Regions from separate parts of the Dyella sp. CR10 genome, predicted to be linked through region 2. Evidence: predicted binding sites of a transcription regulator. Region 2 holds the regulator's gene; the other holds the start of a gene.

Region 1 (3,409 bases), 1.0 Mb from region 2:
TGAGGAAACCCAGCACCTGATTGAAGCGGTCGAAGTCCGCGCTGCCCTGCGCGAAGCCCAGGCCGCTTCCGATGCCCAGCGTGTTGATGTGGTGGAGGATCGCGGCGCTCTCGCTGAGCGCCCGCCCGTCGGCGGTGAGCAGGGCGGGTGTTTCGCCGGCGGGATTGATGCGCTTGAAGGCGTCGCCGGAGACCTCTTCGGGCATCTGGATGCGGCACAGCCGATAGGGCGCGCCGAGCCACTCCAGCGCGACGATGGAACCGAACGAGCAGCCCGAGGGCACGCCATAGAACAGGATAGGGGTCATGCGTTTTTCTCCATGCCGGCACATCCGGCGTGGCGGAAAAGCTAATGGCGTGGACTTCGAGCCGGTAGACGGTCATAAATGGACTTATCGTCCACATATGTCGCCTTTGCATGCTCAACCTCAATGATCTGAAGTTCTTCGTCGCCGCCGTGGAGCAGGGCGGCTTCGCCGCGGCGGGACGACGCCTGGGCGTGCCCAAGTCCACCGTGAGCAAGCGTGTTGCCGAGCTGGAGAGTGCGCTGGAAACGCGGCTGATCCTGCGCACCTCGCGCAGCTTCGCGCTCACCGAGCTGGGGCGCGACTTCCATGAACACGCGCGCGCCGCGCTGATCGAGGCGGAAGCCGCCGAGGACATCGTGCGCAGCCGCGCCAGTGAGCCCAGCGGCACGGTGCGCATCACCGCGTCGGTGCCTACCGCGCAGCTCGACCTGGCGCCACATCTGCCGAGGCTGGCCGTGCTGTATCCGCGCTTGCATCTGCAGTTGGATGTCACCGACCGCTTCGTCGACATGGTGCAGGAGGGCTACGACATCGCCGTGCGCAGCCATTTCGCCCCGCTGCCGGATTCGGGACTGGTGCAGCGGCAGGTGCGGGTCGATCCGGTCATTCTGGTTGCCGCGCCTGATTACCTGGCGCGGCGCGGCGTGCCGGAAACGCCGATGGACCTGCAACAGCACGACGGGCTGCTGGTCGGCGCCGGCGCGGATCAGTGGCAGCTCGCCAATGGCCACGGCGACACGATCCGCATGGCACCGCGACCACGCATGACCGCCAATGAATCCGTGGCGCTGCTGCATGGCGCGCAGGCCGGGCTGGGCATCGTCTGCGCACCCGCGCGCATGTGCCGCGAAGCGCTGGAGGCCGGCCGGCTGCGGCGCGTCCTGCCCGGTTGGACCGCCGGCAGCGTCGCTACCACGCTGGTGATGCCGCATCGCCGCGGGTTGCTGCCGGGCGTGCGTGCGGCCGTCGAGTTCCTGGTCACGTGTCTGGCTGAGGAATGACGGCTAGGATGGCGGCTTGTTTCCGCGCGGCGATGGTGCTGCGCTGCAATGGTGCAAAACTGGTTCCGAAAAAGCGCCGACGAGGTGCAATGCGTGCGGTCGGCTTCACGCCGCGCCGACGCAAGTGGCTGATGCGGCAGGTCTCCTTGCCTTGGCATGGAGCTTGCCAAAGAGTCTGTCGTTTTCCCACATCTCTACCCACCGAGGTTCGTCATGTCCGCCCAGAAAGTGCTCGACCTGATCCAGGAACACGATGTCGAGTTCGTCGACCTGCGTTTCGCCGACATGCTCGGCAAGCATCACCACGTCACGTTCCCGGCACATGCCATCGACGAGTCGACCTTCGAGGACGGCAAGATGTTCGACGGCTCCTCGATCGCCGGCTGGAAGGGCATCAACGAGTCGGACATGATCCTGCTGCCCGACCCGGACACGGCGTACCTCGATCCGTTCAGCGGCCACACCCAGCTGGTTCTGCACTGCGACGTGCTCGAGCCGAGCACCATGCAGGCCTATGGCCGCGACCCGCGATCCATCGCCAAGCGCGGCGAGGCCTTCCTGAAGTCCACCGGCATCGCCGACACCGCCTTCTTCGGTCCGGAGCCGGAATTCTTCATCTTCGACTCCGTGCGCTGGCAGAACGACATGGGCCGCGTGTTCTACGAAATCGGCTCCGAAGAAGCCGCGTGGTCCTCGCGCTACAAGTACGAAGACAACAACACCGGCCACCGCCCGGGCGTGAAGGGCGGCTACTTCCCGGTCAGCCCGGTCGACTCGCTGGGCGACCTGCGCGCGGACATGTGCAAAGTGCTCGAGTCGCTCGGCCAGGTGGTGGAAGTGCATCACCACGAAGTGGCCAACGCGGGCCAGTGCGAGATCGGCGTGAAGTTCAACACGCTGGTGAAGAAGGCCGACGAACTGCTGACGATGAAGTACGTCATCAAGAACGTCGCCCACCAGAACGGCAAGACCGTGACCTTCATGCCCAAGCCGATCGTCGGCGACAACGGCAGCGGCATGCACGTGCACCAGTCGCTGGCGAAGGACGGCAAGAACCTGTTCGCCGGCGACCTGTACGGCGGCCTGAGCCAGACCGCGCTGTGGTACATCGGCGGCATCTTCAAGCACGCCAAGGCCATCAACGCCTTCGCCAACTCCACCACCAACAGCTACAAGCGCCTGGTGCCGGGCTTCGAGGCGCCGGTGATGCTGGCCTACTCGGCCCGCAACCGCTCGGCCAGCTGCCGCATCCCGTACGTGTCCAATCCGAAGGGCCGCCGCATCGAAGTGCGCTTCCCCGATCCGATGAACTCCGGCTACCTGGTGTTCACCGCGCTGATGATGGCCGGCCTCGACGGCATTATTAACAAGATCGACCCGGGCGCGCCGGCCGACAAGGATCTGTACGACCTGCCGCCGGAAGAAGAGAAGAACATCCCGCAGGTGTGCTCCAGCCTCGACCAGGCGCTGGAAGCGCTGGACAAGGACCGCGACTTCCTCAAGGCCGGCGGCGTGTTCACCGACGACTTCATCGACGCATACATCGCGCTGAAGATGCAGGAAGTCACCCGCTATCGCGCCAGCACGCATCCGCTGGAGTTCCAGATGTACTACGCGCTCTGACGCGCGTCGGAACGTGGGAGGGACAGAACGGGCGCTTCGGCGCCCGTTCTGTTTTTGCGTGGACGATCAGGATGCGGTCGCGGCGGCCCGCACGCGGAAGCCGAACAGAATGATCAGCGCAGCCCCCGCCAGCACCAGCGCACTGCCGCCGAACACGCCGCGCGCGCCACTGACGTCGAAGATCGCGCCGCCCAGCGCCGCGCCCAGGCTGATCGCCAGCTGCACGCCGGCCACGATCAGGCCGCCGCCGCTCTCGGCCTGATCCGGCACCGTTCGTGTGATCCAGGTGGACCACGCCACCGGCACGCCGCCGAAGGCCATGCCCCACAGCGCCACTAGCACCGCATGCGCGGTTGGCATGCGTCCGATGGTGACCAGGGCGATGGCAATCGCGCTCATCAACAGCGGCATGGCCAGCAGCATCGTGCGCAGATTGCGCTCCAGCACCATGCCGGCCAGCGACGTACCGACAAAATTG
Region 2 (3,409 bases):
GAGGTAGTACTGCATCCAGGTCAGCAACTCGTGGCCGCGCTTGGAGCTGATCCACAGGGGCGTGTTGGTTTCCTCGGCGACCTCGCGCAGGTCGGCCGGGATGGCCTGGTCCTTGGTGACAATGATCGCCACCGGCTGGTAGGCGGCGATCTTGTTGATCGCTTCCCAGCGCTGGCGCGAATCGAGGCCGTCGAGGAAGTTGAGCTCCTCGGTGCCGATGATCTGGATCTTGTTCGGATAGATGACGTTGAGATAGCCGATCAACGAGGGCCGGCGCGAGGTGGTCGCGCCGCGCTCCAGTGCACGGGATTCGCCGCGCATGCCCGCGACCCAGCGCAGCACCATGCGTTCGTGCACGCCATCGTAAAGTTGTCGGGCGGTAAGCCGATCCAAGCCGCATCCTTTGCGCCGGGTGGTGGCAAGGCTAAGGATGGCCCGGCGGCGAATGGCGGACATTGTGCCAGTTCGAGCGGCTGGCTGCCCTGCCTGGGACGGGGAGGATGAATCGGAAAGGCCCGCCCCCGGGGAGGAGCGGGCCTTGAGGATCAGCCGTATTGGCGTTCCTCGCGCACTTCGCGCTGATGCTTGTCGCATACCTTGTCGCGGTGTTTGCGTAGCTGAGCGACCAGCTTGTCGAACATGGTGTCGATCGAGACGTACATGTCCGACTCGGTAGCCTCCGCGTGCAGCGGCACGGCACCAGGGACCTTGAGGGTTCCCTCGCAGCGTTGCTGGAGCTTGTCGACGGAGAGGACGACGGACAATTCGAGGAGTCTGCTTTCGAGGCGGGTAAGTCGTTCACAGTGGCCGTTCACGCGTTCGCGAAGGGCCGGGGTGATCTCGATCTTCTGGCCGCTGAGCTGGACTTGCATGGTGCGCCTCCTCTGGTACTGCCGCATGCTGCGGCGTGGGTCGATGCGCCGGTGCCGGTAGGTCGCCGACACATCACTGTCATCTCTTGGTATGGGGACGCTTTCCGTCCCGCCAAGTTCCCGTATCCAGCACAAAAGCGCGCGGCAGGGTGACTTGCGTCAACCGGCGCGCTGGCGCTCGCTGGAGCTGGGGATTCGCATGGCCTCCCTATATTTGGCGACGGTGCGGCGGGCCACCTGGATGCCCTTGCGGTGCAATTCCTCGGCGATGGCCTGGTCGGACAGGGGTTTGCGCGGGTCCTCCGCGTCGATGAGCTTGCGCAGCATGGCCTGGATGGCGGTTGCCGAGGCACTGCCGCCGTCCTCGGTGGACACGCCGCTGGAGAAGAAATGCTTCAGTTCGAAGGTGCCCCGCGGCGTATGGATGTACTTGCGGGTGGTGACGCGCGAAATGGTCGATTCATGCATGCCCACTTCCTCGGCGACCTCGCGCAGCACCAGCGGGTGCATGGCTTCCGGGCCGTAGTCGAGGAAGGCGCTCTGCCGCCGCACGATGGCCTCGGCCACCTTGAGCAGGGTTTCGGCACGCGATTCCAGGCTCTTGATCAGCCACCGCGCCTCTTGCAACTGGCCGCGCATCCAGCTGGCATCCTCGCCGCGCGCCTGCGCGATGAGGTTGCAGTAATGCTGGTTGAGGCCCAGGCGGGGCTGGCAATCCGGATTGAGGCTCACGCGCCAGCGGCCGCCGTCCTTGCGGGCGTAGACATCGGGAGCGACATATTCCACCGGCGTCACGTCGAGCGCCGCGCCGGGGCGCGGATCGAGACTGCGGATGAGCACGGCCGCGGCGTGGGTGTCGTCTTCACTTGCGCGCAAGCGTCGCGACAGTCGGGCGATGTCGTTGCGTGCGAGCAGTTCCAGTTCGCCGTCGACGATGCGCAGCGCCAGTTCGCGCTGCGGAGTGTCGGGATCGAACTGCTCCAGCTGTACGCGCAGGCAGTCGCGCAGGTCCAGGCTGGCCACGCCGGTGGGGTCGAAGCGCTGCACCTGGCGGCGCACGGCATCGACTTCCTCGACGCCGGCTTTCAGATCCGCCGGCACGGCCGCGGTGACCGATTCCAGCGTTTCGCCGAGGTAGCCGTCGGCGTTGAGCGCATCGATGATGATGGCCGCGATGGTGCGTTCACGCAGGCTCAGGTGAGTGAGGTTGAGCTGCCACAGGAGATGCTCCTGCAGCGTCTCGGGTGCAGCGTTCTGCGGCTCGAAACCGTCGTCGTCGGATGCGCCGCTGGCACGACTGCCGCCGACGGAGGAAAAATCGATGGGCTCCTCGGCGACGCCGCCGGCTTCGCTCCATTCGGAGGGGTCGTCGCCATCTGTGTCGCTGCTGGCGCTGGACGTTTCGGCGGCAGTTTCGAAACTGGCGCTCTCGCCTTCGGCGTCGTTCTCGGCGGACGCGTCTTCGGAGAACTCCAGCAGCGGGTTGCTTTCGGCGATCTGGCGCAGCTCAGCCTCCAGCTCCAGCTGCGAGAGCTGCAAGAGGCGGATCGCCTGCTGCAACTGCGGCGTCAGGGTGAGCTGTTGGTTGAGGCGAAACTGCAGTCCGGGCTTCATACCAGCGGTTCGGATGAACGTCGGGTCATCCTAACCCCTAGGGGGAACAGCGGCCATAGCTTCCCGCTGGTGGCCGCGTAGGTCATATGGCCGAATGTGACGGCGAGCGCGTGGCGGGCATCCGCCGCTGAAACGGCTACAGCCTGAACTCGCGGCCGAGATATACCTCGCGGACTTTCTCGTCCGCCAGGATGTGCGCCGGCGTGCCGCGGGAGAGCACCTCGCCATCGTTGAGGATATAGGCGCGATCACAGATGCCCAGTGTCTCACGCACATTGTGATCGGTGATCAACACCCCGATGCCGCGTTCCTTGAGATGGCGCACGATGCGCTGAATCTCGCCCACGGAAATCGGGTCCACGCCGGCGAACGGCTCGTCCAGCAGCATGTAGCGCGGTTCGGCGGCCAGCGCGCGGGCGATCTCCACGCGACGGCGCTCACCGCCAGACAGGCTGATACCCCGCTGGTCGGCGATGTGGGCGATCTTCAGCTCGTCCAGCAGGTTTTCCAGTTCGGTGGCGCGCTGCTTGGCGTCGAGGTTTTCGCGCAGCTCCAGCACGGCCATGATGTTGTCGGCGACGGTGAGGCGACGGAACACCGAGGGTTCCTGCGGCAGGTAGCCGATGCCCAGCTTGGCGCGCGCGTGCATGGGCAAGCCGGTGATGTCGTACTTATCGAGCTTGATCGTGCCGGCATCGGCCTCGATCAGGCCTACGACCATGTAGAAGCAGGTGGTCTTGCCGGCGCCGTTGGGGCCGAGCAGGCCGACCACTTCGCCTTCGCGGATGGAAAAGGCGAAGTCGCGCACCACTTGGCGCGCGCGGAAACGCTTTTGCAGGCCTTCAGCGGACAGCATCGATTACTTGCCCTCGGCCGGCTTGGCCGCAGCCGGAGCGGCTGGCTTGGGCTTGGGCAGGAAGGTG

What was found. Region 2 encodes sigma-54, which starts transcription at its own class of promoters, with help from an activator protein. Its sites were predicted from a motif close to TGGCACGNGCNTTGC; they were not measured.
Region 1: glnA (type I glutamate--ammonia ligase) is a predicted target of sigma-54. The motif match lies at 1,461-1,475, and genes of this name have one in related genera.

Annotation. Positions count from the first base shown of each region.
Region 1 covers NZ_CP185986.1:4,721,544-4,724,952, forward strand. The annotation lists gene ACNR9O_RS21250 (glutathione S-transferase family protein) at 1-307, opposite strand, end outside; gene ACNR9O_RS21255 (LysR substrate-binding domain-containing protein) at 418-1,308, shown strand; gene glnA (type I glutamate--ammonia ligase) at 1,522-2,931, shown strand; gene ACNR9O_RS21265 (MFS transporter) at 2,998-3,409, opposite strand, start outside.
Region 2 covers NZ_CP185986.1:525,334-528,742, forward strand. The annotation lists gene hprK (HPr(Ser) kinase/phosphatase) at 1-393, opposite strand, end outside; gene hpf (ribosome hibernation-promoting factor, HPF/YfiA family) at 546-872, opposite strand; gene ACNR9O_RS02260 (RNA polymerase factor sigma-54) at 1,032-2,486, opposite strand; gene lptB (LPS export ABC transporter ATP-binding protein) at 2,623-3,342, opposite strand; gene lptA (lipopolysaccharide transport periplasmic protein LptA) at 3,346-3,409, opposite strand, start outside.